One region of the Conexibacter stalactiti genome, then DNA from elsewhere that is predicted to be linked to it. Evidence: riboswitches for the same ligand, from Rfam matches in the RefSeq annotation. Region 1 holds a riboswitch; each other region holds the start of a gene.
What was found. Region 1 has a riboswitch for cyclic di-AMP ahead of R7226_RS08085 (hypothetical protein). Riboswitches for the same ligand answer to the same signal wherever they lie in the genome.

Region 1 (7,484 bases):
TACATCGGCACGCGCACGAGCGCGGAGCGGTTGCGGCGCGACCAGGCGACGTAGACCGGCGCCTCGTAGCCCGGCACCAGCCGCTTGTAGGAGTTGACCCACTGGGCGAAGATCGCGCTCATCTCGCGCGCGTGACGCAGCTGGCCGGCGATGAAGGCCTTCGCGACGTCCGACAGGTAGTACTGGTCGTTGGGGTCGTAGAAGGCGTTTCTGCCGTCCTTGAAGAGCGACAGGTGGGTGTGCATGCCCGAGCCGTTCTCGCCGAACAGCGGCTTCGGCATGAAGGTCGCGTGGAGGCCGTACTTGCGCGCGTACTCCTTGACCGTGATGCGGTAGGTCATGCAGTCGTCGGCCATCTTCAGCGCCGAGGCGTAGCGCATGTCGATCTCGTGCTGCGAGGGACCGACCTCGTGATGGGTGTACTCGACGTGGATGCCGAGCTGCTCGAGCGCGAGCACGGTCTCGCGGCGCAGGTCGGAGCCGGCGTCGAGCGTCGTGAGGTCGAAGTAGCCGCCCTCGTCGATCGGCGTCGGGTCCCTCGCGTCTCTGAAGTAGAAGTACTCCAGCTCGGGGCCGACCATGAAGTCGTCGAAGCCCATCGCCTTCGCACGGTCGAGCGCGCGCCGCAGCACGTGGCGCGGGTCGCCCTCGTACGGCGTCTGCTCAGGCGTCTTGATGTCGCAGTACATGCGCGCGACGCCCTGCTCCTCCGGCCGCCACGGCAGCGAGGCGAAGGTCGAGGCGTCGGGCAGCGCGATCATGTCCGACTCCTCGACGGCGTTGAAGCCGGTGATCGAGGAGCCGTCGAAGCCCATCCCGCCCTCGAAGGCGTCGGACAGCTCGCTGGTGTTGATCGAGAACGCCTTCAGCTGACCGAGGATGTCGGTGAACCAGAGGCGGATGAAGCGGATGTCGCGCTCCTGCACGAGACGCAGCACGTCGTCAGGGGTAAGCGGCGGCGCGGCGTCAGTCATGTCGAAGGGCTCCTGGGGTCAATTTCGGGCGTGGCGACGGGAATTGGAGCCTACCGCGACGGGGCGTCGGCACAGCCGGGCAGCCAGCGTTGGGCCCACGACTCCAGCGCGGCCAGCGCCGGCTCCAGCTCGCGTCCCATCGGCGTGAGCGCGTACTCGACCCGGGTCGGGGGCGCCGGCGGGGGCGGCGAGACGGTGCGCGCGACGACGCCGCGCGCCTCCAGCTCCTTCATCCGCTCCGACAGCAGCCGGTCCGACAGCTCCGGGACGGCGTTGGCGATCTCGCTGAAGCGCTGCGGCGAGCGGTTCATCAGCACGCGCACGATCGCGCCGGTCCAGCGCTTGCCGAGGAACTCGATCGCCTCGTGGTAGTGCGGGCAGCAGGCGTCGGCGGCGCTGTCGGCACCGGCGGGGTCGCCGGCGGCGCATGCCGCGTTCCGCTCCGATGCCTGCTCGACCGCCATCGAGCACAGCTTACGCCCGCATCGGCCCCCTGGCCATGCGGGCGATGTCAGGCGGCGCGCAGCGTGCGCGACTGCTCGATCGAGCCGTCGACCGGCACCTCGCCGGCGACGTTGACCATCGCCGCGAGCGATTCGAGCGCGACGGTCGCGATCGCCTCGAGGATCTCCTCGTCCTCCCAGCCCAGCTCGCGCGCCTCCTCGTGCAGGTGCAGCGGCGGTCTGCCGTCGACGACGAGCGCGCGCAGGTAGCGCAGCAGCGCCGCCTCCTTCGCGTCGCCGGAGTCGAAGTCGCGTGCCAGCGCGACCTCGTCGAGACCGAGGCCGGCGGCGCGGGCGGCACGCGAATGCATCGCTATGCCGGGCTGTGAGCCGCGCTCCTCCGCGACCGCGAGCGCGATCCGCTCCAGCGTGGCGGCGGAGAGGTGGCCGTGACGCAGCTCGCTGCGAAAGCGCGCGTAGCCGCGCAGGGCGGCCGGGGAGCCGGCGAGGGCGCCGACGAAGTTGGGCAGTTGGCCGCCGGTCGCCAGGGCGCCGCGCAGGACAGGGACCGAGCCTTCCGGTGCTGTGAGGTCGTCGTGGATCTGGAACCGACTCATCGGAGTCTTCATGGCGCGCACCCGGGTCGTAGAGGTTCTCGCCCCCCTTATACGAGCGGGACCTAAACCCAGGCTCACGGTTCCTTTTGCGCCGGCTATGGGGGCGGACGGCCGATTGCGCTCGCCCCTTGTCGCGCCGGCTCCACGGCCAGCGCGTTTGTCAGGCGCCGGAGGCGGTGAGGATGGCGACGAGGATCAGGAAGACGCCCATCAGCACCGCGTACATCGCGGCACGGTCGGGACGGCTTCCGGCGATCCGCTCGCTCGCGCGACGGGGGCGATGACGACGCGCGGTCGTCTCGTACTCGTAGTCATGACGGCGGGTCGGCGGCGGCGCGACCTGGCCCCTGATGACGATCGTGCGGCGCTCGCCCTGCTGGCTCGCGCTGCGACCGGCGCGTGACGGCGCCTCTGCGGTTGGCATCTCTGTCGGTCCTCTTTCTCGAGCTTGCGGGGTTAGCTGACGGGCTCGCACCGAAAGAGCGGCGCTATGCGCGGACGCGCGATTCGCCCCGTTGTCGTGGGTCCCCCGCTTCCCGTGCGGCAGACGGGAATTCAGCGGTATGACACGGCGATCCTACCAACGGCTTGCAGATTCTGACCTGCATCCGGTGGATCTTATGGAAAGCCTCGGTCGGAAAATGCGGGCTTCTTGTGGCACGCGGCCTCAAGCGGGCTGCACGGGCGCCGATGACGCGGCGGTGGCGCGTGCGCGCGCGGCCAAGCGGCGCGCGAGGCACCTGGCGCCGGCCGCTCAGCTGCGCTCGTAGGCGGCCTGTTCGGCGACGGTCCGCTCCGCCCACGGGACCGCTTCGAGGCGCGCGTCGGGGATCGGCTCGCCGCTCTGCACCGAGCGGCCGTAGCTGCCGTCGGCGAGGCGCTGTTCGGCGCGTTCGATCGCCGCCAGCTCCTCGCGCAGCTGCTCGACGAAGCCGGCGTCGCGCTCCCGCTCGAACAGCTCCGTTCCACCGTCGGCGAGATGCTGGTCGAGGTGCGTCAGCTCCTGCTTCTCGCCGCCGGGCGGGATCAGGCCGGCCAGCTCGCGCTCGACGCGAGCGCGTTCGCGGGCCAGCAGCTCACGGGCATGCGCGGTGTCCATGTCGGCGAGGGTACCCGCGCGCGCGGCAGGACGCACGCGCGGTGCGACGCACTCGCGGTGTGACACACGCGCGGTGTGCGCACTCGCGGCAGGGCGCACGCGCGGCCGCGAGGCGGCCGCCGCGCGGGCGTCAGCGGCCGGCGGTCGCGCCGACGAAGGCGGCGACGGCCTCGGCCTCGGCGCCGGAGTAGATGCCGGCGGGCATCGTGCCGCCGCCGCGCTGGCGGCCTCTGACGATCGCGTCGTAGGTCAGCTCCTGCGGCGGCTTGAGCACGTCGAGGTTCGGACCGACCTTGCCGACGGCCTCGGCGGCGGCGAGCGTGTGGCAGTTCGCGCAGCCGGTGCCGAACAGCGCCCGCCCCTCCTCCTCCTGCTTCGTCAGCTCGATCGTCGTCCCGTTTATGTGGGCGTCGGCGCTGTCGCGGTCGCCGAATATGAACAGCGCCGGGACGGCGATCCCGACAGCGACGTAGAAGACGGTGAAGGCGATGACGGCGAAGGTGCGGGCGCCGGGCTTCTGCGACTGGAGCGTCGCGCGCACGCCGCGCGGGCCTCCGCGCACGGCGAGGAAGAAGAGCCCGAGTCCGACGACCACCCAGAACGCGAGAAACACCACGGTTGCGAGCATCGGAGCGACCCTATCCGGAACCCACCATGGAATGGAAGGGCGAACTGTTGTGTCGCGTCAGCGCGCGCTCTCAGCGGCTGCGATTGCGGCTGCGCCCCCGGCCGAAGTTCATCGTCTCAGGCGCGACGCCGCGGAAGTCGCGCGCGGAGCCGCCGCCGGCCGCCGCGCGCTGCTGCTCGTGCTGCTCGATCGCGTGGCGCTCGGCCTCGTCGAGCGGCGAGAAGTCCTTCGCGATCACCTTGCCCATGCGCGCGTCCGGTATGTCGAGCGGAGCGATCCGCGCCAGCAGGATGCTGATGCCGCCGCCGGCCGCCGGCAGCCGCTCCAGCGTCCCCTCCACCAGCACCAGCGGCTCGGTGCGGACGGTCAGGCGTCTGGTCTCGTACAGCTCCGGCCGCACGACGAGGTTGACGGTGCCGTGCTCGTCCTCGACCAGCAGGAAGACGATCCCGCGCGCGGTGCCCGGCCGCTGCCGCGCGACGACCATCCCACCGAGCTTGACCGTCGCGCCGTGCGGCAGCGACGCCAGCTCGCGGCTGGTGACGACATCGCGCGGCAGCCGCGGGCGCAGCAGTCTCAGCGGGTGGGCGCGCGCGGTCAGCCCGGTCGTGTCGTAGTCGGCGAGCATCCCGTCCCAGGCGCCGAGCTGGCGCAGCTCCGGCGCCCCCGGCAGCTCCAGCGGGAGCGCCAGCTGCGTGCCGCCCGGCACGCGGCGGCCGGGCACCGCGACGCCGAGCCGCCACAGCGCGACGCGGCGATCGCCGCCGGCGAGCACGTCGCAGGCGCCCGACCAGGCGAGCGCCTCCAGCGCAGGGCGACCGGCGCCTGCGCGCGCAGCGAGGTCGGCGACCTCGCGGAACGGCCCGCCGGCCCGGCGCGCGGCGACGAGCGCCTCGGCGTCGTGCGGCTGCACGCCGCGCACGTAGCCGAGGCCGATCCGAACGCGCACCTTCCCGTCGTCCCCGGTGTGGGAGGTGCACTCGGTCTCGCTCGCGTTGATCTCCGGCGCGAGCACCTCGATCCCGCGCCGCTGCGCCTCGTGCACGAGCGCGTCGGGCGGGTAGAAGCCCATCGGCTGCTCGTTCAGCAGCGCGCAGAGGAACTCGGCCGGATGGTGGACGCGCAGCCACGTCGACTGGTAGGCGAGCAGGCCGAAGGCCGCCCCGTGCGCCTTCGGGAAGCCGAAGCCGGAGAAGCCGCGCACCATCTGGAAGACGCGCTCGGCCAGCTCCGGCGTCACGTCGTCGTGGGTCGCCAGCGCGCCCTCGACGAACCTGCAGTGATGGGCCTCGATCGCCGCCTCCGAGCGCTTGCGGCTCATCGCCCGCCGCAGCCCCTCCGCCTCGCCGGCGGAGAAGCCGGCGAAGGCCATCGCCACCTCGATCACCTGGTCCTGGAAGATGATCGTGCCGAGCGTCTCTCTCAGCGGTCCGACGAGCGAGGGATGGTCGTAGGGAACCTTGAAGGAGGGGTCGATCCGCTCCCGCTGGCGGCGCTCGATGTAGGGGTTGACCGCCCCGCCCTGGATCGGCCCCGGCCGCACGATCGCGACCTGGATCGTCAGCTCCTTCAGGTTCGACGGCCGTGTGCGCCGCAGCGACGCCATCTGCGCGCGGCTCTCGATCTGGAAGACGCCGGTCGTCTCGGCGTTCTGGATCGCCTCGTAGGTCGCGCTGTCGTCGTAGGGGATGCGCGAGAGGTCGATCCGCTCGCCGCGCGTCGCCGCGATCGACTCGACCGCGCGCTCGACCGCCGACAGCATCCCGAGCCCGAGCAGGTCGATCTTGAGGAAGCCGGCGTCGGCGCACGAGTCCTTGTCCCACTGGACCATCTGGCGCCCCTCCATCGCGGCCGGGACGATCGGGCAGCAGTCGCTCAGCGGACGCGTCGCGACGACCATCCCGCCCGAGTGCTGCGAGAGGTGGCGCGGCAGGCCGTGCGCCTGCTCGGCCAGCCGCGCCAGCCACGCCCAGCGGCCGCTGCCGACGCGCCGCTCCCCCAGCGCGCTCGCTATGTCGGCGGCGACGTCGCGCGCCGACCAGCCCTCGGAGCCGCGCGCGACGCGCTCGATCTCCCCCGGCGGCAGCCCCAGCGCCTTGCCCAGCTCGCGGATCGCGCCGCGCGCGCGGTAGGTCGGGAAGGCGGCGACGAGCGCCGAGTTGCGCTCCCCGAAGACCGTGTGGATGCGCGGGATCAGCGCCGCGCGCACGTCGCGCGGGAAGTCGAGGTCGATGTCGGGCAGCGCCTGCAGCTCCTCGTTGAGGAAGCGGCCGATGAACAGTTCGTTGGCGACCGGGTCGACGTGCGAGAGGCCGGTCAGGTAGCAGACGATCGAGGAGACCGAGGAGCCGCGGCCGCGGCCGGGCGGCAGCAGCGCGCGGGCGCTGTCGGCCCCGCGCACCTCGACGGCGACCTCGCGCGCCAGCTCCAGCATGTCGCGGTGCAGCAGGAAGAAGCCGGCGAGGCCGAGCTTGCGGATGATCCGCAGCTCCTCGTCGAGCCGGCGCCGCGCCTCCGCGCGATGGGCGGCGCTGGTGTCGGCGTAGCGGTCGGCGAGGCGGTCGCCGCACAGCTCCGCCAGTCTGCGATCGGCGCTGTCGTCCTCGGCGCCGGGATAGCGGTAGCCGAGCCCCTGCGTCAGGTCGAAGCGGAGGCGGTCGGCGAGGCGGGCGGTCTCGGCGACGGCGTCGGGATGATCGGCGGCGAAGCGCGCCGCCATCGCCTGCGGGCTCGCCAGCACGTGACTGAAGTTGCCACGGCGGCCAGGCTCGGAGGCGTCGAGCGTCGTGTGCAGCCGGACGGCGACGAGCGCGTCCTGCAACGGCCCGCGCGCACGCGTGTGGGTGTGCACGTTGCCCGTCGCGACGCAGCGCAGCTCCAGCTCGCGCGCGAGCTGGACGAGCCGGCGATTGCGCGCGCGGTCGTCGCGCAGGTAGGGCCGCTGCAGCTCGACGTAGAGGCTCTCGCGACCGAAGGCGGCGCGCAGCAGGCGCAGCGAGGCGAGGTCGTGGACGCCGTGCGTCGCGCAGCCGCTGAGGCAGACGAGCCCCTCGGCGTGCTCGGCGACGGCGGCGAGCGAGACGAACGGCTGGCTCGCCTGGCGGGTGCGGCCGCGCAGCGCGCGCGTCCCCATGCGCGCGCCGGGCAGCGCGGCGGCGACGAGCGGGTCCTCGCGCCTGGCGGGGCGCGAGGACCCGCGCGCGAAGCCGGCCGCGCCACCCTCCGCGGCGCCGGCCCAGCCGGGCGCGGTCGCGAGCTCGGCGGCTCCCTCCGGACGCACGCCGGAGGCGGGCGTCCCCGCCTCCGGCTCCCCCGATGTGCGTCCTCCTCGCGCGTCCCCCTCGACGCGCGCGAGGTCTGTGGCGGCGGGCGCGTCCCCCGCGCGCCCGCCGCCGCCCTCCCCCATGGACGCGCCGCCCGCGCGCCCCTCCCCACGCGTGTGCGCGTGGGCGAGCGTCAGCAGCCGGCAGAGGTTGCGCCAGCCGCGCTCGTCCTCGACCAGCAGCGTCAGGTGACGGCCGTCGTCGAGCGTCAGCTCGGCGCCGTGGATCGGCCGCAGGCCGAGCGCCTGGGCCGAGCGGGCGAACTCCATCGCCCCGCAGACGTTGTCGTGGTCGGTCAGCGCGAGCGCGTCGTGTCCCAGCTCCACGGCAGCCGCGACCAGCTCGTCCGGCAGCGAGGCGCCGTCGAGGAACGAGAAGGCGGAATGGGCGTGCAGCTCGA
Region 2 (7,484 bases), on a different contig from region 1:
TGGACTCGACCGGCGACGTCGCGAACGGGGGCGGCGACAGCCGTGTGCTGCGCTTCGACGCGGCCGGGACCTACGAGGCGCGGATCGGCGCCGCGCTGTCGCGCCCGGCGACGGTCGCGATCCGGCCGCAGGGCGACGAGGTGCTCGTGTCGTGGAACCAGGACGCCGTCACGCGCGACGAGTCCGCGCAGATCGACCTGTTCGCCAGCGACGGCACCGGGCTCGGCACGCTGCCGGCCGCGCCGGCCGCGCTCTACTCGGTGATCACGGGGATGGCGGTTGCCGACGGTTCCGACGGCAGCCTCTACGTTGGCACGGATGTCGACCGCGCCTTCGGCGGCGCCTATGGCACCTGGAGCGTGCAGACGTACGTCCCGCCGAGCGCGCCGACGGTCGCCGACGAGGCCGTCGCCACCGCCGGCATCGCCGTGGCCGACGTGACGGGCACGGTCGCGACCAACGGTGCGGACACGTCGTATCGCGTCGAGTTCGGCCGCGCCGGCGAAGGCTACGGCGAGAGCTCAGCCGTCGAGGTCCTGCCGCACGCCGCGGATCCGCAGACGGTCACGGTCAGACTGACGGGGCTGGAGCCCGACACCGACTACGAGTTCCGCTTCGTCGTCGACAACGGCGTCGGCGGTCCGGTCACCGGCAGCGGCGGCACGTTCTCGACGCTGCCGTCGCTGGCGCTGGCGACGCTCGGCGCGGCGACGGACGTCACGCGCGGCGCCGCGACCGTCCACGCGCAGATCGAGACCCACGGTGCCGTGGGCAGATACGCCTTCACGGTCGCCGAGGTCGGCGGCCCCGAACGGCACGCGCTGCCGCTGACCGAGCTGCCGGCCAGCTTCGGGCCGACAGCGGTCTCGGGACGGGTGGGCGGCCTGTCGCCTGGCAAGACCTACACGGTCGAGCTGCACGTCCGCACCGTCAGCGGCACGGTCATCCCCGCGCCGGTGCGCTTCTCGACGTTGCCGCTGCCGGCGAGACCGCCGGTGAGCCGCGGTGGCGATGACGGCACGCGCGCCTATGGCTGTGCGGCACCGCGCCTCACCGGCACGAGCGGCACGGCACGTCGTGGAGGTCAGCTGACGCTGACGGGCTCCGACCTCGGCACCTATGGCGTCGTCACGGTGGACGGCGTGCAAGCCGAGATCCGCGCCTACGCCGCCGATCGTGTGACGGTCGTCGTGCCGGATGACGCGGCACGCAGAGCACGCGTGACGCTCGACTGCGGCCGTGCGACCCAGCCGCTCACCGTCGCGGTCGGCGGCGCGGGAGCGCTTCGTCCGACGCTCGCGGCCGCCAACGTCAGAGGCGCGCGGGCGACGCTGTCGGTGCGAACGCCGGGGAGAGGCGTCGTCCTGGTACGCGGCGGCAGACTGCTGCGCGCCGGCTCCGCGAGATCGACGAGAACGGGGACCGTGCGCGTGGGCGTCGTGCTCAGCAGAGCCGGAAGACGCGCGCTCGCGCGTGCGAGAAGCGGTCGTCTGCGGGTGCCGGTGACGGTCCGCTTCCAACCGCCGCGTGGCGGTGGCAGCGCGACCACCCTGCGGGCGACGCTCCTCTTCAGACGCTGAGCGGGGGCGGAACGCGACCAGGGGAGGGCGGTGACGAGCGCGGGCTCGTCACCGCCGCCGCCTCAGTGGTCGGCGACGCTGCCGTCGGGGTCGGCGAGCGGGAGGCCGCCGTCGACCCAGGCGACGATGCCGCCCGTCATGTTGCGCGCGTCCCAGCCGGAGGCGCGGAAGGCGTCGGTCGCCATCTGGGAGCGGCCGCCGACGCGGCAGTAGAAGACCACGGGCCGGTTCGGGTCGAGCTGCTCGGCGGCCGTCATCAGCTCGCCGAGCGGGATGTGGCGGTCGCCGGCGATCGCGCCGGCCTCGTGCTCGTGCGGCTCGCGCACGTCGACGAGCTGGACGGAGTCGTCCTCGGCGAGCAGCGCCTGGACCTCGGCGGGCGTGTGTTCGGTCGGGCTGGACATGCTCTGGAGGATAGTGGGGCCACCGCCGCTCCGACCCGCGCGAAGCGGCACGTGGGCGGGGTACGCTGACCGCATGTGGCGCAACTGGGCAGGCGACGAGAGCTGCCGGCCGCGCGTGATCGAGCGGCCGGGCTCTGTCGCCGAGGTCGCCGCCGCGCTGGAACGGGCCGAGACGGCCGGGGAGCGGCTGCGGGTCGCGGGCTCCGGTCACTCCTTCACCGACGTCGCGTGCAGCGACGAGCGGCTGATGACGTTGGAGCGGATGGGCCGCGTGCTCGACGTCGACCGTGCGAGCGGGCTCGTGCGGGTCGAGGGCGGGATCACGCTGCGGGCGCTCAACGCTGAGCTGGCCGCTCACGGCCTCGCGCTCGAGAACCTCGGCGACATCGACGCGCAGACGGTCGCGGGCGCGATCTCGACCGCGACGCACGGGACCGGCGCGCGGCTGCCGAACCTCTCCGCGCAGGCGGAGGCGGTCGAGCTGGTGCTCGCCGACGGCAGCACGCGCCGCTTCGCCGCCACCGACGCCGACCGCGACCCCTACCTCGCCGCGCGCGTCGGGGTCGGCAGCCTCGGCGTCATCAGCGCCGTGACGCTGCGCTGCGTCCCCGCCTTCACGCTCCATGGCGTCGACGCCCCGGCGCCGCTGGCGGAGACGCTGGAGCGGCTGGATCAGCACGGCGCCGCCAACGACCACTTCGAGTTCTACGTCTTCCCGTACGCGCGCACGGCGCTGACACGCACCAACAACCGCGTCGAGGCGCCGCCGCGGCCGCGCTCGCCGCGCCGCGCGTGGGCCGAGGACGTGCTGCTGACCAACCACGCCTTCCATGCCTTCTGCCTCGCCGGGCGGGCGGCCCCGCCGCTGATCCCGGCGCTCAACCGGATCGTCACGCGCGTCGCCGGCAGCAGCGAGAAGACCGACCGCAGCGACCGTGTGTTCGCGACGAGACGGCTCGTGCGTTTCACCGAGATGGAGTACGCGCTCCCGCGCGAGCAGACCGCGGCGGCGCTGCGGCGCGTGCTGGCGCTGATCGAGCAGCGCAGGCTGGCCGTCCCGTTCCCGATCGAGGTGCGGCTGGTCGCCCCCGACGACGCGCTGCTGAGCCCCGTGCACGGCCGCGAGAGCGGCTACATCGCCGTCCACATGTTCCGCGGGATGGAATGGCGGCCGTACTTCCGCGCCGTCGAGCAGATCATGGACGAGCACGATGGCCGTCCGCACTGGGGCAAGCGCCACTTCCAGACCGCGGCGACGCTGCGCCCCCGCTATCCCGCCTGGGATCGCTTCCAGGCGGTGCGGGGCCGGCTCGACCCGGCCGGCCGCTTCGGGAATATGTACACCGACCGCGTCCTCGGTCCGGTCGGGACGCCGATCGCGGCGTAACGCTCCTCAACCCGCTGGCAGCTGGCCGATCGCGGTTTGATGCCTCAGGGTCGAGTCGAGGGTGAGAGTCGCCCGTCAGGTGCCGCCCCGGAGGCGACATAACGTCTCAGAGGAAGCTCTGGCCCTCGCCACGGTAGGTCGGCACCGTCTCGACCACGTGCTCGCCCTCGATCAGGTGCAGCTCCGCGAACCGCTCGCACATCTCGCCGGCCTTCGCGTGGCGGAACCAGACGCGGTCGCCGACGCGCAGGCTGCCGGCGGCGGCGCCCAGCAGCGGCGTCTGCACCTCGCCGGCGCCCTCCTGGCTGTCGAGCTTCAACCCCGCCGGCAGCAGCGGCCGCGGCAGCCGTGCGCGGTCGGCCGGACCGGAGGCGAGGTAGCCGCCGCCGAGCGCCGTCGCGACGTGCCGACCGGGCCGGCGCACGACCGGCAGCGCGAACAGCGCCGCCGGCAGCGGCGAGAAGCGCGTGTAGGCGTCGAACAGCGTCGGGCCGTACAGGCCCGATCCGGCCGCGATCTCCGTCACGGCGGGCTCCGCCGCGGTCGTCTCGATGCTGCCGGTGCCGCCGCCGTTGACGAACTCCAGCGGCGCCACCGCCTCCACGGCCGCGACGATCGCGGCACGCCGCTGCGCCAGCTCGCGCACCGAGGCGCGCTGCATCGCCCGCACCGCGACCCCTCTCAGCGGATTTCCGGGCGGCCGGTCGCCGACGCCCGCGATCTGCGACTCGTAGGCCATGATCCCGACCAGCCTGAAGGCCGGCCGTGCGACGATCGCCCGCGCCAGCGCCGCCGCCTGGGCCGGCGTGTGCAGCGGTGAGCGCTTGGCGCCGATGCGGATCCGCCCGCGCAGCGGCCGCCAGCCGGCGTCGGCGTCGATGCAGAGGCGGATCGGGCCAGCCCCGCCGACCGCGCGCTCGATCAGCTCCAGCTGGGCGAGATCGTCGACCATCAGCGCGATCCCGCCGTCGTCAGCCCGGCTCGCCAGCGCCCGCAGGGCGGCACGGTCGACCGTCGGGTAGGCGACGACGAGGTCGCGCAGGCCGTGGTCGGCGAGCCACAGCGCCTCCGGCAGCGTGAACGCCAGCGTGCCCTGGAAGCCGGGATCGGAGGCGAGCGTCCGCTCCAGCAGCGCACGGCAGCGGATCGACTTGCTCGCGAGCCGGATCGGCCGCCCGCCGGCCCGTCGCAGCAGGTCGCGGGCATTGGCGCCGTACGCGTCGAGGTCGACGGCGGCGAACGGCGGGTCGAGCGCGGCGGTCGCGCGATCGAGCCGCGCCAGCTGCTGCTCGGGGGAGGCTGCCACGGCCCGGCACGATAGCGCCCGGGCGCCCGGTTGGCTCCATAAACCGTTTTTCCAGGGCGTCATAAACGGCGGTTTCAAAGGTCACCGCTTCATAACGCGCGCCTACGCGCGCGATGCGTCCAGTTTCAGCTGGTCGGATCCATAACCGGTCGACATCGCTCCGCAGCCCTTGCTAGCCTGCTCGCGTCGTTCAAGAACCCAGCCGAATCCCCAGCGTCGCAACCGCCGGGGAGCGGGGGAACCAAAGAGTCCGCCTTCAACAGGACTCAGGGGCGAATCGTCGTAAGGGATACGACGTAGCGCTGCTCTTTCTGCGCGAGCCCGTCAGCTAACCCCGCAGGCGCCCGAAAGAGAAGGGGTTGCACCTTGTCGTTCACTGCTGTGCTGTCTGCCAAACGCATGTCTGCGACCGTTGTCGCGGCAGCGGCAGCCGCGCTGCTCATCTCGTCTACAGCGTCGGGCGCCGCGCTCGGTAGACGTACGCTCACGCAGGGCATGAGCGGCCAGGACGTCCGCGTCCTCCAAGACTTCCTCACCAGAGCCGGCTTCTCGACGCCCGTCGGCGGCGACTTCGGTCCGATCACGTTCGGCAACGTCAAGAAGTTCGAGAAGAGAAACGGCCTCGCGGTCGACGGCGTCGTCGACGCCGACTTCGTCGCGAAGCTGCGCGCGATCGCCGACCCGAAGGGCGCGAGAACGACCACCGCGCCCGGCGCGACGGACACGACCACCATCGCCGCGCCGACCACCACCACCGCGCCCAAGGGCCGCGTCGGCCGCACGCTCGGCGCCCGCGTCCTGAAGAAGGGCATGAGCGGCCAGGACGTGCGCGTGCTGCAGGACTACCTCGGCCGCGCCGGTTTCACGGCCGGGATCGACGGTTCCTTTGGCCCCGGCACGCTGCGCCTCGTCAAGCGCTTCCAGCAGGCGCAGGAGCTGCCCGTCACCGGCGTCGTCGACGCGACCACGGTCGCCTCGCTGCGCAGAATCGGGGACACCACCAGCGCCGGCGGCGCCGACTTCGATATGACGACGGTCGCCGCGCCGGTCGGCAGAGCGAAGCTGCTCTCCAACGGCCTCGCCGTCGCTCCGTCCGACGCTCCGCAGGTCGTCAAGGACGTGATCGCGGCCGGCAACGAGATCGCGACCAAGCCGTACGTCTACGGCGGCGGTCACGGCAAGTGGCAGGATCGCGGTTACGACTGCTCCGGCTCGGTCAGCTACGCGCTCCACTTCGCCGGTCTGCTGGAGGAGTCGATGCCCTCCGGCAGCTTCAACAACTGGGAAGAGTCGGGCAGAGGTCAGTGGATCACGACCTACTCCCACGGCAGCCACATGTACATGGTGGTCGCCGGGCTCCGCTTCGACACCAGCGGCGCTGACCCGTCGCGCTGGCAGACCGAGACGCGCTCCTCGAGTGGCTTCACGGCTCGCCACCCCGCCGGGCTCTGAGACAGCCTGCTCAGGCGATAGGCGACAGTTCACGTATCGGGGGCCTCCACGGGAGGCCCTCAGTACGATCGGCTGCATGTCCGCACTTGCCGATGCCTACGCCCTCTCCGACGAGCAACGCGACTTTCGCGACACGATCCGGAAGGTCGCCCAGGAGCGCGTGGCACCGCGCGCCGCAGAGATCGACGCGAAGGCCGAATACCCGTGGGACCTGCGGGAGCTGTTCGCCGAGCTGAACCTGTTCGGTCTGCCCTTCGAGCCTGAGCACGGCGGCACCGGCACGGGTGTCCTGATGCTCAACATCGCCGTCGAGGAGATCGCGAAGGCCTGCGCCTCGACCGCGCTGATGCTGATGGTGCAAGAGCTCGGCACGCTCCCGATCAAGCTGTTCGGCAGCGACGAGCTGAAGGAGCGCTTCCTGCCGAAGTGCGCGACCGGCGAGTGGACTCCCGCCTTCGCGCTGTCGGAGCCGGAGGCCGGCTCCGATCCGGGCGGCATGATCACGAAGGCCGTCCGCGACGGCGACGAGTGGATCGTCACCGGCACGAAGAACTGGATCTCGAACCTCGGCGTCGCCGACTTCTACATCGTCTTCGCCGTCACCGACCCGACGGCCGGCCACTCGAAGGGCATCAGCGCCTTCGTCGTCGAGAGAACCCGCCCCGGCTTCTCCGTCGGCAACTACGAGCACAAGCTCGGCATCAAGGGCAGCCCGACCGGCCAGCCGATCTTCGACGAGGTGCGGATCCCGGCCGGGAACCTGATCGGCGAGGTCAACAAGGGCATGCATGTCGCGCTCGGGACGCTCGACTACTCGCGTCTCGGCGTCGCCGCGCAGGCGCTCGGCATCGCCCAGGGTGCGACCGACTACGCCGCCGCCTACGCGCGCGAGCGCAGACAGTTCGGCAAGTCGATCAACCAGTTCCAGGGGATCCAGTTCAAGCTCGCCGACATGGAGACGCAGACGGCCGCCGGCCGCGAGCTGCTCTACCAGGCCTGTGCGAAGGCCGATCGCGGCGACGCCGACCGCGGCAAGTACTCCGCGATGGCCAAGCTCTTCAACTCCGACAACGCGATGCGCGTGACGGTCGAGGCGGTCCAGATCCTCGGCGGCTACGGCTACGTCAACGAGTACCCCGTCGAGCGGATGCTGCGTGACGCGAAGATCACGCAGATCTACGAGGGCACGAACGAGATTCAGCGCGTCGTCATCGCCCGCTCACTCCGGTAACACGCACTCGTCGCGACCGGCTACCGTAGGTGCACGCCCATGCGTGCACCTACGCCAAAGCGCATCCTCTTCGCCGCCTTCGTCGCGCTACTGATCGGCATCGCGGTCATAACCCTCTACCAGG
Region 3 (7,484 bases), on a different contig from region 1:
GGCAGATCCTCTCGGTCAGCTTCGGCGTCGGCGCCGGCTTCACGCTCGACGAGTTCGCGCTGTGGGTCCGCCTGCAGGACGTCTACTGGTCCGAGGAGGGGCGGGCGTCGCTCGACGCGGTCGTGCTCGCGACCGTCTTCGCCGGTCTCGTCGTGCTCGGCGTCAACCCTTACGGCCTCGACGAGGCCGGCTCGATCCTCGGCACCGCGGCATGGTTCGCCTTCACGCTCGCGTTCGCGGGGATCGCCTTCTTCAAGGGCCGGATCCTGCTCGGGATGGTCGCGATCTTCATCCCCTTCATCGCCGGCGCATGGGCCGCGATACGGCTGGCGAAGCCGAACTCGCCGTGGGCGCGCAGCAGATACGACGAGGCGAAGCTGGCTCGCGCCCGCGCCCGCTACGGCCCCGACACGCGCGGGGCGCGCTTCAGCCGCGCCTTCCTCAACGCGATAGGCGGCAAGCCGAGCGAGCCCGACCCGCCGCCCCCGGGAGCGTCCTAGAGCCCGGCGGGGTGAACGGCGACGTAGCCGGCGCTGGAGCGGTCGTTCGGCTGCCAGCGGGTGCCGGCGGCGCTCGCGCCGCTGGTGTCGAACCGTCTGCCGTCGATCACCATGTAGGCGTGGCCGGCGTTGGCGTAGATCGTCACGCGCTTGCCGGGACCGGGCTCGCCCCAGCTTGTGAAGCCGCCCGATGCCAGCGGCGAGTCGAGCAGGCCGGCGCCGTGCAGCACGTAGGAGACCGAGCCGGAGCAGTCGTAGCCGCTGTCCTCGAAGGAGCCGTGGCCGCCGCCGTAGATGTAGGGCGTCGACTGTATGCGGTTGCCGGCCGCGATCATCGCGGAGATCTTCTGGTCGGCCCATGAGCCGCCGCGGTCGCCGCCGCCGTCGTCGCCGCCGCGCTTGAGCACGGGGCCGTCGCCGAGGCCGAGCGCCGAGCGCGTCGCCGGACCGGCGACCCCGTCGGCCTCGAGGCCGCGGCTCGCCTGCCAGCGCTTGAGCGCCTTCTCGGTGCCGGGGCCGAAGTCGCCGTCCGCGCTGATGCCGAGCGCGCGCTGCAGCGCCTGCACGCCGGACCCTTCGCCCTGGACCGCGGAGCGCGCGGTCTGCTTGTGGCTGCGGGTCGAACCGCCGCCGCCGTCGTTGGCGAGCGCGCGCCAGGTCGCGGGGCCGACGACGCCGTCGGCGGCGAGACCGTGGTCGCGCTGGAAGCGCTTGAGCGCCTTCAGCGACTGCGGGCCGAAGATGCCGTCGGCGGGGATCCCCAGCTCGTGCTGGACCGCGCGCACGCTGTGGCCGATGATGCGCGCCTTGCCGTTGACCTTGACGGTCTTGCCGGTCGAGCGCGACTGCGAGGTGTTCGCCTGCGAGCGCTTCAGCGCCGACCAGGTCGCCGGGCCGGCGACGCCGTCGACGTGCAGGTGGTGGCGCGCCTGGAACTTGCGCAGCGCCTTCTTCGTGCCGGGGCCGAAGATGCCGTCGGCGTGCAGACCGAGCGCGCGCTGAAGCTTCTTCACGTCGCCGCCCTCGTCGCCCTTCTCGACGACGGTGGCGGCGGAGGCGGTGCCGGTGAAGGCGGCGGTCGCGCCGACGGCGGGGCCTGCGGTGACGGCGAGCAACGCGGTCAGCGAGAGCCCGCGGGCGGCGGGCGCCGGCAGCTTCGTCTGCGACGCGGCCGCCTCGCGACGACGCTGCGCGACCGAGAGCGAATCGAGGAAGTGCTCGGCGTCGGAGAGGTCACGCGGGCGCAGACGCGCCAGCTCCACCGACGTGCGCGTGCGCGCGCCGCGACGCGCGAGCGACCGCTCGAGCGAATCCGCCCACAGATCATCGAGCGCGAGATCGCGCTGCTCCTGGTTCACAGCTGGGTGCTCCTGTCTCAGTGAGCCTGCGAGGTAAGCTGACGGGCTCGCAGGGCCGCTTGCGCAGCCGCGCTACGTCGCTGACGCGACGATTCGCCCCCGGTCATGTCAGACCAATGGGTCCCCCGCTCGCAGACCGCAGTGGGTCCGCAATTCGGCTCGTATGTAACGGCGTCGGAACCTACCAGGCGAATTCCTGCACGTTGCAAGCGACGTTGCAAGCGTCATGTTGCTGGCATCACGGCCATCGCGCTGAGAAGATGAGTGACATGACCGATGCGCGGCAGGTGTGGGCGCTCGGGGACTTCCCCCGGATCGCTCGTGAGACGATCTCCGGAACCGGCGATCTGCTCGTCGCGGAGTGCGGTGTGCAGGCCGGTCAGCGCGTGCTCGACGTCGCCGCCGGATCGGGCAACGTGGCGCTGCCGGCGGCGCGCGCCGGCGCCCGCGTGATCGCCAGCGACATCACCCCGGAGCTGCTCGCCGCCGGGCGCGCCGACGCCGAGGCGGAGGGGCTGAGACTGCACTGGGTCGAAGCGGACGCGCAGGCGCTGCCGTTCGACGACGACGCCTTCGACGTCGTGCTGTCGTCGTTCGGCGCGATGTTCGCGCCCGACCACGTGCGCACCGCCGGTGAGCTGACGCGCGTCTGCCGGCCAGGCGGCACGATCGGGATGGTCAACTGGACGCCGCAGGGCTGGGCCGGCCGCTTCTTCGCGACGGTCAGCGCGTTCGCGGCGCCGCCTCCTCCGGGTGCGCAGCCGCCGGTGCTGTGGGGCGACGAGGCGCACGTGCGCGGGCTGTTCGGCGCGCGCGTCTCCACGCTGAGAGCCGAGCCGCGCACGCTCGCGATCGAGCACTTCGAGGCGCCGATCGACCTGGTCACCTACTACAGAGCGAACTTCGGCCCGGTGATCGCGACCTACGCCGCGCTCGGCGACGACCCCGAGCGGGTCGCCGCGCTCGACGCGGCGCTGCTCGACTTCGCGACGCAGACCAACCTCGACCCCGACGGCGCGCGCTGGGAGCTGGAGTTCCTGCTCGTCGTCGCTCAGGCGGCGCCGTCGGCGTAGCGGCGGACGGCATCGGCCGTCGCCGCGTCGGCGGGGAAGAACGACTCGATCGACAGCTCCGCGACGGTGATGTCGACGGCCGTCCCGAAGGTCGCGACGATCGAGATGAAGGCCAGCTCCCCGGCGCCGTGGCGCAGCCGCAGCGGCACCGCGATCTGTCCGGCGAGGTCGTGGGCGGGAGCGGGTGCGATCGTAGCGGCCTCTTCTGCCGCCGCCGGCGCGGGGTAGGCGGCGACCTCGTCGCGCAGCGCGCTCAGCTCACGATCGCCGGTGACCGCGACTTGCCGCTCCAGCCGCTCCAGCAGGTGCGCGCGCCACTGCGCGAGGTTGACGATCCGCGGCGCGAGGCCGTCGGGGTGGAGCGCGAGGCGCATCGCGTTGGTCGGCGGCCGCAGCAGCTCCGGCGCGGCGCCGACGGTCAGCAGCGAGAGGCTGTGGTTGGCCGCGACGACGTTCCAGCGGCGGTCGACGACGAGCGCCGGATAGGGATCGTGGCCATCGAGCACGCGCTGGATCGCGTCGTGCACCGGCGCCATCTCGGGCGCGTCCAGCTCGTGCTCGGGGAAGGCCGGGGCGTAGCCGCCGGCGAGCAGCAGCTGGTTGCGCGCGCGCAGCGGGACGTCGAGCTGCTCGGCCAGCCGCAACAGCATCTCCGCGCTCGGCTTCGAACGGCCGGTCTCCACGAAGCTGAGGTGGCGCGCCGAGATGCCGGCCTCCAGCGCCAGGTCGAGCTGACTGAGGCGCCGCCGTCGGCGCCAGTCGCGCAGCAGCGGGCCGGCGCCCGCCGGGGTGGCCGTGGTCGTCGTTGTCGTCGCGGTCGTTGCCATGCGGCGAGGCTAGCTCGCCGCGTGCGCGGCGTCGCCTACCTCGCAGGTAATGGCTGCGCCGCGCGGCCGAGCACCATGTCGCAGAAGCCGGTCGCGATCTGCGCGGTCGAGAGGCGGCCGCGCGGCCGGTACCACTGCGGCAGGTGGTTGACCATCCCCAGCAGCGCGAACGTCGTCAGGCGACGGTCGGCGATCGGCGTCTCGCCCTCCTCCTGGACGCGCTCGAGCGTGCGCTCCAGCAGCCGTTCGAAGCGCTTGCGGCTGCCCGCGACGTGTCTCCACTGCGGTTCGCGCTCGATCACATGCCGCTCCTGCAGGAAGACGACCATGTGCTGCCGGTGCGTCGCGACCTGCTCGACCCACGCGCCGACCAGCGCCCGCAGCGCCGGCTCGGGCTCCAGCGCCTCGATCCCGAGCGCCTGCGCCTTCTCCAGCAGCGGCTCCATCAGCGCGTCGCAGATCGCGATCAGCAGCTGCTCCTTGGAGCCGATGTAGTGGTACAGCCCGCCGGCGGTCAGCCCCGTCGCCTCGGTCAGGTCCTGCATCGTCGTGGCGTGGTAGCCGCGCTCGGCGAACAGCGCCGCCGCCGCCTCCACGACCCCCTCGCGCTTGGCGTCGTAGCGCTGGCGCAGCGCGGGACGTGTCGGAGGAGTCGCCATCGGAGCCGGCCACGATAGCGCGCCGCCCGCAGAAAACCGAATGGCTCCTCGGTGGAAGTGGAGGACTCTGGAACCGAGGGCACGCTCGAAATCCGAGCGGTCATTCGGTATCGTGCCGGCCATGGACTTCGACCTCTCAGACGACCATCGGCTGCTGCGCAGCACGGTGCGCGAGTTCGCCGAGCAGGAGATCGCGCCCGTCGCGGAGGAGCTGGACCGCACGAAGGCGTTCCCGTACGAGCTGGTGAAGCGGCTCGGCGAGCTGAACCTGATGGGGATCCCGTTCCCGGAGGAGGTCGGCGGCGCCGGCGCCGACACGCTCGCGTACGCGATCGCGGTCGAGGAGCTGGCGCGGATCGACTCATCGGTCGCGATCACGCTGTGCGCGCACACGTCGCTCGGCACGCAGCCGATCTACCTCTTCGGCACCGACGAGCAGAAGCGCGACTGGCTGCCGAGACTGACCGCGGGCGAGCGGCTCGGCGCCTTCGGGCTGACCGAGCCCGAGGCCGGCTCCGACGCCGGCAACGTGCAGACGCGCGCGACGCTCGACGGCGGCGACTGGGTCATCAACGGCGCCAAGCAGTTCATCACAAACGCCGGCACCGACATCTCCGGCTGCGTCGTGATCACCGCCGTCACCGACGTCGACGCGCGCGGGCGCAAGGAGATCTCGAACATCCTCGTCCCGAACGGCACGCCCGGCTACGAGCAGGGCACGCCGTACCGCAAGATGGGCTGGAACGCGTCGGACACCCGGCCGCTCACGTTCACCGACTGCCGCGTCCCCGGCGACCACCTCGTCGGCCCGCGCGGCGCCGGTTTCAAGCAGTTCCTGCGCGTGCTCGACATCGGCCGCATCGGCGTCGCCGCGATGGGCGTCGGCCTCGCCCAGGGCGCGCTCGACGAGGCGCTCAAGTACGCGAAGGAGCGCAAGGCGTTCGGCCAGCCGATCTCCAGATACCAGGCGATCCAGGCGAAGCTCGCCGACGTCGCGACCGAGATCGCCGCCGCGCGGCTGCTGACCTACAACGCCGCCTACCTGAAGGACCAGGGCCGCGACTTCTCGCTGACCGCCGCGCAGGCGAAGCTGAAGACCGGCCGCCTCGCCGTGCGCGCCTCCGAGGAGGCGGTCCAGATCCACGGCGGCTACGGCTACATCGAGGAGTACCCCGTCTGCCGCTTCTACCGCGACGCGAAGATCCTCACGATCGGCGAGGGCACCGACGAGGTGCAGCAGATGGTGATCGCCCGCGCGCTCGGGGCGTAGGGCTCGGCGATGACGGCGAGCGGTGCGACGAGCGGCCTCCCCGACCGCGTGCATGTCCGCGAGGTCGGTCCTCGCGACGGCTTCCAGAACGAGCCGGAGACGATCCCGACCGCGGTCAAGGTCGAGCTTGTGCAGCGCCTGGTGAAGGCCGGCGTCACGCGCCTGGAGCTGACCTCGTTCGTGCGCGCCGACGTGATCCCGCAGCTCGCCGACGCCGCCGAGCTGCTGCGCGCGGTCGAGCTGCCCGACGCCGTCTCGGTCTCGGTCCTGATCCCGAACGAGCGCGGACTCGATGTGGCGCTGGAGCTGCGCGACCGCTTCGACGAGGTCAACGTCTTCCTCTCCGCCAGCGAGACGCACAACCGCAAGAACGTCAACCGCTCGGTCGCCGACTCGCTCGCCGGCGTCGAACGCGTGATCGGCCGGGCGCGCGCTGCGGGGCTGCGCTGCCAGGGGACGATCGCGACCGCCTTCGGCTGCCCCTACGAGGGGCGCGTCGAGCCCGCGCGCGTGGCCGAGATCGCCCGCGCGCTGCAGGCCGCGGGCTGCGAGGAGGTCGCCTTCGGCGACACTACCGGCATGGCCAACCCGGCGCAGGTGCGCTCGCTCTTCCCGCGCTGGGCCGAGGCCCTGCCCGGCGCCGAGCTGACCGCCCACTTCCACAACACGCGCGGACAGGGGCTGGCGAACGTGCTCGCCGCGCTCGACGCCGGCGTCAGCTCGTTCGAGTCGAGCTTCGGCGAGCTGGGCGGCTGTCCCGTTCCTGTCGGCGCGACCGGCAACGTCGCGAGCGAGGACATGGTCTCGATGCTGCACGAGATGGGCGTCGAGACGGGGATCGACCTCGACGGGCTGCTCGACGCGGCGCGCGCCGCGCAGGCCCACCTCGGGCGGCCGCTCAGCTCGCACGTGCTGACGTCTGGACCGATCGAGTGGAGCACCGCGCATGCCTGAGCTGGACGTCCTGAGCCCCGTCCTCGTCGCCAACCGCGGCGAGATCGCGGTGCGCCTCTGCGCGACGCTGAAGCGCCTCGGGCTGCGCTCGGTCGCCGTCTACAGCGACGCCGATGCGGAGGCGCCGCACGTGCGCGCCGCCGACACGGCCGTGCGGATCGGCCCCGCCGACGCGCGCCGCTCCTACCTCTCGATCGAGGCGCTGCTGGACGCCGCGCGCGCGAGCGCGGCGCGCTCGGTCCACCCCGGCTACGGCTTCCTCGCCGAGAGCGCGGCCTTCGCGCAGGCGGTCGCCGACGCCGGGCTGACGTGGATCGGTCCGCCGCCGTCGGCGATCGAGCTGATGGGCGACAAGGCGCGCGCCAAGCAGCTCGCGCGCGAGGCCGGCGTACCGGTCGTGCCGGGGCTCGACGGAGCCGACCTCACCCCTGGTCAGATCGAGGCGTTCGCCGCCGAGCACGGCTTTCCGATCGTCGTGAAGGCGGTCGCGGGCGGCGGCGGCAAGGGGATGCGCGTCGTGCGCGCCGCCGGCGAGCTGAGCGGCGCCGTCGACGCCGCGCGGCGCGAGGCGAAAGCCGCCTTCGGCGACGATCGCGTGCTGGTCGAGCGCTACCTCGAACGGCCGCGCCACATCGAGGTGCAGGTGCTCGCCGACGCCCACGGCGCCGTCGTCCACCTCGGCGAGCGCGAGTGCTCGCTGCAGCGCCGTCACCAGAAGGTCGTCGAGGAGGCGCCATCCCCGGTCGTCGACCCCGACTGGCGCGAGGAGATGGGTGCCGCCGCGGTCAGACTGGCACGCGCCTGCGGCTACGTCGGCGCCGGCACCGTCGAGCTGATCGTCCC
Region 4 (7,484 bases), on a different contig from region 1:
GCGCTGGCGCTCGTCGGCGATCCCGAGCTGATCTTCCTCGACGAGCCGACGACCGGCTTCGATCCGGCTGCCCGCCGCGGCGCCTGGGACACGATCCGCTCGCTGAAGGCGCTCGGCAAGACGGTCCTGCTGACGACCCACTACCTCGACGAGGCGCAGGTGCTCGCCGACCGCGTCGCGATCATCAAGGACGGCCGCATCCTGGTCGAGGGCGCGCCGAGCGAGCTCGGCGTCGGCAGCGGCTCGGTCCGCTACCGCGTCGCGTGGCGCAACGGCAGCGGCCTGCTCAACCAGCAGGAGACCGACGACCCGACGACCTTCCTGCACGAGCTGACGACCGCCGCGCTCGCCAGAGGCGAGAGGCTCGACAGCCTCAGTGTCTCGCGGCCGACGCTCGAAGACGTCTACCTGGAGCTGACCGCCTGATGTCCGCGCACGCGCAGCCGAGCTTCCCCGCGCTGACTTGGCGCCAGTACCGGCTCGAGCGCCGCATGTTCTGGCGCAATCCCAGCGCCGCCTTCTTCAACTTCATGCTGCCGCTGCTGCTGCTCGCGATGTTCGGCGCGATCTTCAGCTCCGATCAGGACGACCTCGACGTGATCGTGCCCGGCATCGCCGGCATGAGCGTCGTCTCGACCACCTTCAGCGCGCTCGCGTACAACATGACCGCGATGCGCGAGCAGGGCATCCTGAAGCGGATACGCGGCACGCCGATGCCGAGCGGGGCCTACCTGCTCGGGATCGCCTTCCACTCGATCACGAACACGGCGCTGCAGATGGTGCTGATCACCGTCTCCGGCAAGGTCTTCTTCGGCATCGACTGGCCGCCGAACCCCGGCGAGCTGCTCGTCTTCGTCGTGCTCGGCGTCGTCTGCTTCGCCTCGCTCGGGGTCGCGCTCTCGCACGTGATCCCGAACAACGAGTCGGCGCCCGCGTACGTCAACGCGATCTTCCTGCCGTTGATCATCATCTCCGGCGTCTTCTACGACGCCGACAACGTGCCGGCCTTCCTCTCCGGGATCGCGCAGGCGCTGCCGCTGACGCACCTGATCGACGGCCTCTCGGCCGCGATGGTGACCGGCGAGGGGATCGGCGACCAGATGGCCTCGGTCGGCGTGATCGTCGCCTGGACGGTCGCCGGCGTGGTGCTCGCGATCCGCGGCTTCAGCTGGGAAGCGCGCCGCAGCTGACAGGGCCGGGCGGCGCCGCCGGGGCCGCTCGTGCGTTTCTTCACATCTTCCGCCGCCGTCAGTGGTTCGATACGGCGCCTAAAGAACGTCTAACGGAACTCCGATGACGAGACCGAGACGTTCCAATCCGCACCGGCCCCTCAGGAGGCTCCCCCACATGGCGTACCCAGTTCTGTTCCAGGCCGACTACAGAGAGCAGCAGAGCCGGCTGACGACGTTCTTCCGGATCATCGTCGCGATCCCGTGGTTCCTGATGTCGATCGTCTGGGGCCTGGCCGCCTTCATAGGCGTCATCGTCGGGTGGTTCTCGATCGTCTTCACCGGTCGTTATCCGGAGTTCGCCTACGACCTGGTCGCGAAGTACCTCCGCTTCAGCACTCGCTTGAACGGATGGTTCTGGCTGATGACCGACGTCTTCCCGCCGTTCGACGGGGACGACCACCCGGACTATCCGATCCGGCTGATCGTGCCCGAGGCGCAGGCGGAGTACAGCCGCGTCAAGACGCTGTTCCGGATCATCCTCGTGATCCCGGTGCTGATCATGATCTACCTCTTCAACATCCTCGTCGAGATCGTCGGGATCCTGCTGTGGGTCGTGGTCGTGATCACCGGCAAGGCGCCGAAGGGCCTCTGGGACGTGCAGAAGATGGGCGTCGCCTACATCCAGCGCGGCAACGCGTACCACCTGCTGGTGACCGAGACCTACCCGCCGCTGTCGGCTGACGACGGCGACGCGGCCACGCCGCCGGCCCCGGCCGCGCCGGCGCCCGGCCCCTCGCCCTTCGGCGGCTGAACGACGACGAACGCAGGCGGCAGATCCCCGCGCAGCTCGCCGGGGATCGCCGCCAGCGGCGAGCGCGCGAAGTCGTCTCTGAGCAGGCCGTACATCCACACGTCGTGGACGGTGTCGCCGTGGCGATGCCAGCTGCGCAGGACGCCTTCGCGCACGAAGCCGACCTTCGCCAGCGCCGCCTGCGAGCGCGCGTTGTCGACGTCGGCATAGGCGCCGACGCGGTCGAGCCCGAGGTGCTCGAAGGCGAGTCGCGCGATCAGCGCCTTCGCCTCCGTGTTCGCGCCGCTGCCCCACCACGCGCGGCCGAGCCACGAGCCGACGATCGCGCGCCGGTCGCGGTGCGAGAACTCGACCAGGCCGGTGACGCCGATCGGTCCCGCCTCGTGGTGGACGACGAGCACGTCGAGCTGCTCGCCCTGTTCGCGCTGGGCGGCGAGCCGGTCGATGTAGGCGAGCGGCTGCTCGATGCTCGTGTACGGGCCCCAGGAGAAGTATCTGGTGACCTGCGGATCGCTCGCCAGCTCGAACAGCGCCGGGGCGTCGTCGGCGGTCGCGAAGCGCAGCGTGAGGGTCGGTCCGGTGATCTCCACGGCCGGCGATGCTACGCGATCGACCTGCGGTGTCAGGGTCGCGCGCGCAGGATCACTACACTGGGCCGCCGTGACGGCGCCGTCATCAAATCTGCGTCAGCGGTTGGAGATCCGACAGCTTCTCCTGACATGCAGGTTTGACGATGCGCGCCAGCGCTCATACGGGGTGATGACGTGAGCGAAGGCACCAGCACCTCTACGGCGACGGGAAGCACGTCTCCACCCGCCGCCGGAGGCGGGGGTCCAGACGTCCGCTTCAGCCTGCCCGCGGTCCCTGCCAACGTCGCGCTCGTGCGACAGGCGCTGGCCGGCCTCGCCGACAGCCTGCGGATCGACCCGGCGCGCGCCGCCGACATGAAGATCGCGATCACGGAGGCGTGCACCAACGCCGTCGTGCACGCCTACGAGAACCACGACGGCCCGCTCGACGTGGCGATGTCGGTCGAGCACGACCGGCTCGTGGTGTCGGTGCGCGACCGCGGCCACGGCCTGCGACCGCTGCCCTCCGAGGGCGACGGTCCGCCGCTCGGCTTCGGCCTGGCGCTGATCGCCTCGCTGTCGGACGAGTTCGGGATCGCCGGCGGCCGCCATGGCACCGAGGTGAAGATGGCGTTCGACCTCGACCTCGAGGAGGAGGCGCCGCCGCTGCTCGTGCAGCTCTCACGCGACGCCGTCGCGCCGCCGCAGGGGGTCGCGCTGACGCTTGCCCCCGGCGACCACTCGGCCGCCGTGCTCGGCCGTGTCGTCTCGCTCGTCGCCGCCCGCGCGGACTTCTCGATCGACCGCCTCTCCGACGCGCAGATCGTCAGCGACGCGATCGCCGGCGCCGCCGGCGCGCACGCCTTCGACGGCAGCGGCAACGCGCAGATCGCGATCGACGAGCACGAGCAGGGCTTCGACCTCCTGATCGGGCCGCTCGTGCTGGGCGGCGCGCAGCAGCTCGTGCGCGACACCGAGCTGCCCGGGCTCGGCTGCCTGCTGGAGCGTCTCACCGACGAGCTCGACGTCGAAGCGGTCGCCGACGGCGGCGAGCGTCTGCGCGCACGCCTGGCCTCGCGCGCCTGAGAGCCCCGTTCGGAGCGGGCGCGCCCGGAACCACGTTCCACCACGCGCGCCCACGCACTGATTTCTGACGCACTGTCAGACGCCACGTCAAGACGGTTCGCTGTGGCAGTGTTGTCCGTACGCCAATACGCTGTTTCCCGATGTCGAGCGGGAACGCCTTCGTACGGGTCCTCGAGGAGGACCCCGAGCTTGCTGCCGGGCTCGATCCGACGAGCCTGCAGCTCGCCACGCGCCACGCGATCGCTGCGGTCGAGACGGTCGCGCCCGGGATCTGGGAACCGACCAGGCCGGCCGACGGCGGCAGCGGCCATTTCGGCCTGCTCGTGCTCGACGGGCTGCTGATGCGGGACGTCACCTTCGCGCGCGCCGCCTGCACCGAGCTGCTCGGCCGCGGCGACCTGCTGCGGCCGTGGGACTGGGAGCGCGAGGTCGTGACGGTCCGCCCCGACGTCGTCTGGACGGCGCTGCAGCCGGTCCGCCTCGCGGTGCTCGACCGTCGCATCACCGCGATCCTCGGCCGCTGGCCGGAGCTCGTCAGCGCCGTCGCGGCGCGCGCGGTGCGGCGCTCCGCCGAGCTGGCGACATCGCAGGCGACGAGCCACCTGACGCGCGTCGACGCCCGTCTGGAGCTGCTCTTCTGGGGCCTCGCCGACCGCTGGGGTCGCGTCAGCCCCGACGGCGTCGTGCTGGAGCTGCCGCTGACCCATCAGGTGCTCGGCCGGCTGATCGGGGCTCAACGGCCGTCGGTGACGACGGCGCTGTCGGACCTGACGCGGCGCAGAGTCGTCGAGCGCCGCGACGACGGCGCCTGGATCCTCCGGGGCGACCCGCCCGCGAGCGCCCCGGGGATCGACTAGCTCGACGGGCGAGCTATGCGCAGTTGGGCCACGGCGACGTGCCGCGGGCCTTGTAGAGCTTCAGCGCGCGACGGTCCTGCTCGGCCTCGGAGGCGCGCGCCGGATCGCCGGCGGGGCCGTACGACGCCCACGTCGAGCGGTCGAACTGGTACTTGCCGCGGTAGGTCCCGTCGGACGAGATCGCGCGCGGGTCGCCGCCGGACTCGCACTGCGCGATCGAGTCGAGGATCGCCGGCAGCTTGACGTTGCCGCCTCCCCCGCCCCCGCCCCCGCTGCTGCGCAGCGACTGCGCCTTCGCGGTCGCGAGGCTGATCCCGAGTGACTGCGCCGTCTGGGAGCCGACGACGCCGTCGACCTCGAGGCCCTTGGAACCCTGATAGCGGCGCACCGCCTTCTCCGTCTGCGGCCCGAAGGCGCCGTCGGCCGGGATCCCGAGCTTCTGTTGCAACTGCACGACGACCGGCCCGCTGCTGCCGCGCTTGAGCACGCCGCTGGAGCCGCCGCCGTCGCCGGCCGTCGCCGCGAAGGCGCCGCCGCTGCCGATCGTCAGCGCCGCGGCCAGCACGACCGCGAGGCTGCGCGAGCCGCGCTGACGGCGTCGGCGGCGCAGCGCCAGCAGGCGCCGCGCGTGCGAGCGTTCTCGCGAGCGCTCGAAGCGCTCGCCGCGGGAAAGGTCGTCAGCGTCCACGTCGGGACAGGTCGCAGGCATGGAACCTCCATGTGGTCTCTTTCGATGCCTACGAGGTGAGCTGACGGGCTCGCGCTGAAAGATGCGCTACGCCTCCGAAGCCCTCCGATGGCGGAGTGGCTGGTGGCGATTCGCCCCGTGGGCCGGACGGATCCGGCCCGAGTGGGTCCCCCGCTCCCCGTCGTCCAGGACGACAGGAACTCGGCGATATGCGTCTGTCTGAGCGGACAGAATCGCAGATCGCCGCGGCGGGCGCCGCCGCAACGGCCGTCGCCCCTGCCCCTGCACGCGAGATTGCAGGCTCGCCGGCGGGCTTTTGGAGCAGGTTCTAAGCTGAGCCGATGACGACCCTTGCCGCCACCAACCAGGAGCCCGCGGACGACGAGGTCGCCGGCGTCGCTTGGAACCTCGACCCGCTCGTCGACGGACAGGGCGAGGAGGGCGTTCGCAGCCTGCTCGCGCAAGGCGCCGAGCGTGCCGAGGCGTTCGCCGCCCGCTACGCCGGCAGACTGTCTGAGCTCGACGCCGCCGGCCTGCGCGCCGCGATGACCGAGCTGGCCGAGCTGCACGACCTCGTCGGCCGCGCCGGCTCGTACGCCTCGCTGCGCTTCGCCGTCGACACCGCCGATCCGGCGATCGGCGCGCTGCTCCAGCACGTGCAGGAGCGCGCGACGGCGATCCAGACCTCGCTGCTGTTCTTCGAGCTGGAGTGGGCCGAACTGCCCGACGAGCGTGCCGAGGAGCTGCTGAGCGGCGAGGGCAACGAGTTCTTCGCCCACTACCTGCGCACCGAGCGACGCTACCGCCCCTACCTGCTGACCGAGCCGGAGGAGCGGATCCTCGCGGAGAAGGGGATCAGCGGCGCGAGCGCGTGGACGCGCCTGTTCGCCGAGCTGATGTCGGCACTGGAGGTGCAGCTGCCGGCGCAGGAGGAGAAGGTCTCGCTGGAGCAGGCGCTGGCGCTGCTGTCGGGCCCCGACCGCGATGAGCGCCGCGGCGCCGCCGAGGCCGTCACGGAGGCGCTCAAGCCGGGCCTGCGCACGCGCGCCTACATCTTCAACACGCTGCTGCATGACAAGGCCGTCGACGACCGCCTGCGCAGCTACCCCAACTGGCTGACCGCGCGCAACCTCGCCAACGAGGCCAGCGACGAGTCGGTCCAGGCGCTCGTCACCGCCGTGCGCAACCGCTTCGACGTGCCGCAGCGCTGGTACAAGCTGAAGGCGAGACTGCTCGGCGTCGACAAGCTCGCCGACTACGACCGCGCGGCGACCGTCTCCGACACCGACGAGCGCTTCACCTGGAGCGAGGCGCGCGAGCTGGTGCTCGACGCCTACGGCTCCTTCACGCCTGACCTCGGCGCGCTCGCGAGACGGTTCTTCGACGAGCAGTGGATCGACGCGCCGGTGCGGCCCGGCAAGCGCGGCGGGGCGTTCTGCTCCTACACCGTGCCGTCAGCCCACCCCTACGTGCTGTTGAACTACACCGCCCGCCGCCGCGACGTGCTGACGCTCGCGCACGAGCTCGGCCACGGCGTCCACGCGGCGCTCGCGGCGCCGCAGGGCGTCTTCCACCAGAGCACGCCGCTGACGCTCGCGGAGACGGCGTCAGTCTTCGGCGAGACGCTCGTCTTCGGCCGGCTGCTCGACGCCGCCGCGACGCCGGCCTCGCGGCTGTCGCTGCTGTCTGAGTCGATCGAGGGCGCGATCGCGACCGTCTTCCGCCAGACGGCGATGCACAACTTCGAGCAGGAGATCCACACCGCCCGCCGCGAACAGGGCGAGCTGCCGGTCGAGCAGTTCGGCGCGCTGTGGGAGAAGACGCAGGAGGAGCTGTTCGGCGACGCCGTCGAGATCACCGACGGCTACAAGACGTGGTGGTCCTACATCCCCCACTTCATCAACACGCCGGGCTACGTCTACGCGTACGCCTACGGGCAGCTGCTGGCGTTGTCGGTCTACCGTCGCTACGAGCAGGAGGGCGCGTCGTTCGTGCCCGACTACCTCAAGATGCTGTCGGCCGGCGGCTCGCTGGCGCCGGAGGAGCTGGGCAGGCTGGTCGGCCTCGACCTGACCGACCCGGGCTTCTGGGATGCCGGCCTCGCGCTCGTCGAGGAGCAGCTGGAGCAGGCCGAGCAGGCCGCCGTCGCCGCCGGGCGGGTCTGAGCGCCACGCCGCGCCGCTGAGGCCGCCGCGCGGCGGCCTCAGTCGAGGAAGACCTTGCGCACCGTCCGCTGCACCAGCAGCGGACGGGCGTCGCCGGCGCCCGGGACCGAGCGCAGCGAGCTGGTCGCTGCCGTCG

Region 2: linked by a shared signal. The riboswitch ahead of R7226_RS19220 (peptidoglycan-binding domain-containing protein) and the one ahead of R7226_RS08085 (hypothetical protein) in region 1 are both predicted to bind cyclic di-AMP.
Region 3: linked by a shared signal. The riboswitch ahead of R7226_RS00350 (peptidoglycan-binding protein) and the one ahead of R7226_RS08085 (hypothetical protein) in region 1 are both predicted to bind cyclic di-AMP.
Region 4: linked by a shared signal. The riboswitch ahead of R7226_RS12795 (transglycosylase family protein) and the one ahead of R7226_RS08085 (hypothetical protein) in region 1 are both predicted to bind cyclic di-AMP.

The regions. Positions count from the first base shown of each region.
Region 1 is NZ_JAWSTH010000015.1:2,112-9,595, reverse strand. Features, by position in the region: gene R7226_RS08100 (glutamine synthetase family protein) at 1-974, opposite strand, end outside; gene R7226_RS08095 (winged helix-turn-helix transcriptional regulator) at 1,025-1,438, opposite strand; gene R7226_RS08090 (carboxymuconolactone decarboxylase family protein) at 1,486-2,034, opposite strand; gene R7226_RS08085 (hypothetical protein) at 2,195-2,458, opposite strand; cyclic di-AMP (ydaO/yuaA leader) riboswitch at 2,465-2,605, opposite strand; gene R7226_RS08080 (TraR/DksA C4-type zinc finger protein) at 2,789-3,133, opposite strand; gene R7226_RS08075 (c-type cytochrome) at 3,264-3,761, opposite strand; gene R7226_RS08070 (DNA polymerase III subunit alpha) at 3,832-7,484, opposite strand, start outside.
Region 2 is NZ_JAWSTH010000057.1:6,153-13,636, reverse strand. Features, by position in the region: gene R7226_RS19240 (NHL repeat-containing protein) at 1-1,580, shown strand, start outside; gene R7226_RS19235 (rhodanese-like domain-containing protein) at 1,643-1,984, opposite strand; gene R7226_RS19230 (D-arabinono-1,4-lactone oxidase) at 2,058-3,371, shown strand; gene R7226_RS19225 (amino acid deaminase/aldolase) at 3,478-4,677, opposite strand; cyclic di-AMP (ydaO/yuaA leader) riboswitch at 4,868-5,035, shown strand; gene R7226_RS19220 (peptidoglycan-binding domain-containing protein) at 5,173-6,129, shown strand; gene R7226_RS19215 (acyl-CoA dehydrogenase family protein) at 6,206-7,360, shown strand; gene R7226_RS19210 (metallopeptidase family protein) at 7,400-7,484, shown strand, end outside.
Region 3 is NZ_JAWSTH010000001.1:77,755-85,238, reverse strand. Features, by position in the region: gene R7226_RS00355 (hypothetical protein) at 1-500, shown strand, start outside; gene R7226_RS00350 (peptidoglycan-binding protein) at 497-1,858, opposite strand; cyclic di-AMP (ydaO/yuaA leader) riboswitch at 1,866-2,028, opposite strand; gene R7226_RS00345 (class I SAM-dependent methyltransferase) at 2,128-2,931, shown strand; gene R7226_RS00340 (helix-turn-helix transcriptional regulator) at 2,910-3,758, opposite strand; gene R7226_RS00335 (TetR/AcrR family transcriptional regulator) at 3,794-4,417, opposite strand; gene R7226_RS00330 (acyl-CoA dehydrogenase family protein) at 4,539-5,687, shown strand; gene R7226_RS00325 (hydroxymethylglutaryl-CoA lyase) at 5,697-6,641, shown strand; gene R7226_RS00320 (acetyl/propionyl/methylcrotonyl-CoA carboxylase subunit alpha) at 6,634-7,484, shown strand, end outside.
Region 4 is NZ_JAWSTH010000029.1:15,101-22,584, forward strand. Features, by position in the region: gene R7226_RS12765 (ABC transporter ATP-binding protein) at 1-426, shown strand, start outside; gene R7226_RS12770 (ABC transporter permease) at 426-1,190, shown strand; gene R7226_RS12775 (DUF4389 domain-containing protein) at 1,348-1,983, shown strand; gene R7226_RS12780 (GNAT family N-acetyltransferase) at 1,893-2,573, opposite strand; gene R7226_RS12785 (ATP-binding protein) at 2,748-3,638, shown strand; gene R7226_RS12790 (helix-turn-helix domain-containing protein) at 3,779-4,495, shown strand; gene R7226_RS12795 (transglycosylase family protein) at 4,509-5,204, opposite strand; cyclic di-AMP (ydaO/yuaA leader) riboswitch at 5,214-5,400, opposite strand; gene R7226_RS12800 (M3 family oligoendopeptidase) at 5,525-7,348, shown strand; gene R7226_RS12805 (hypothetical protein) at 7,387-7,484, opposite strand, start outside.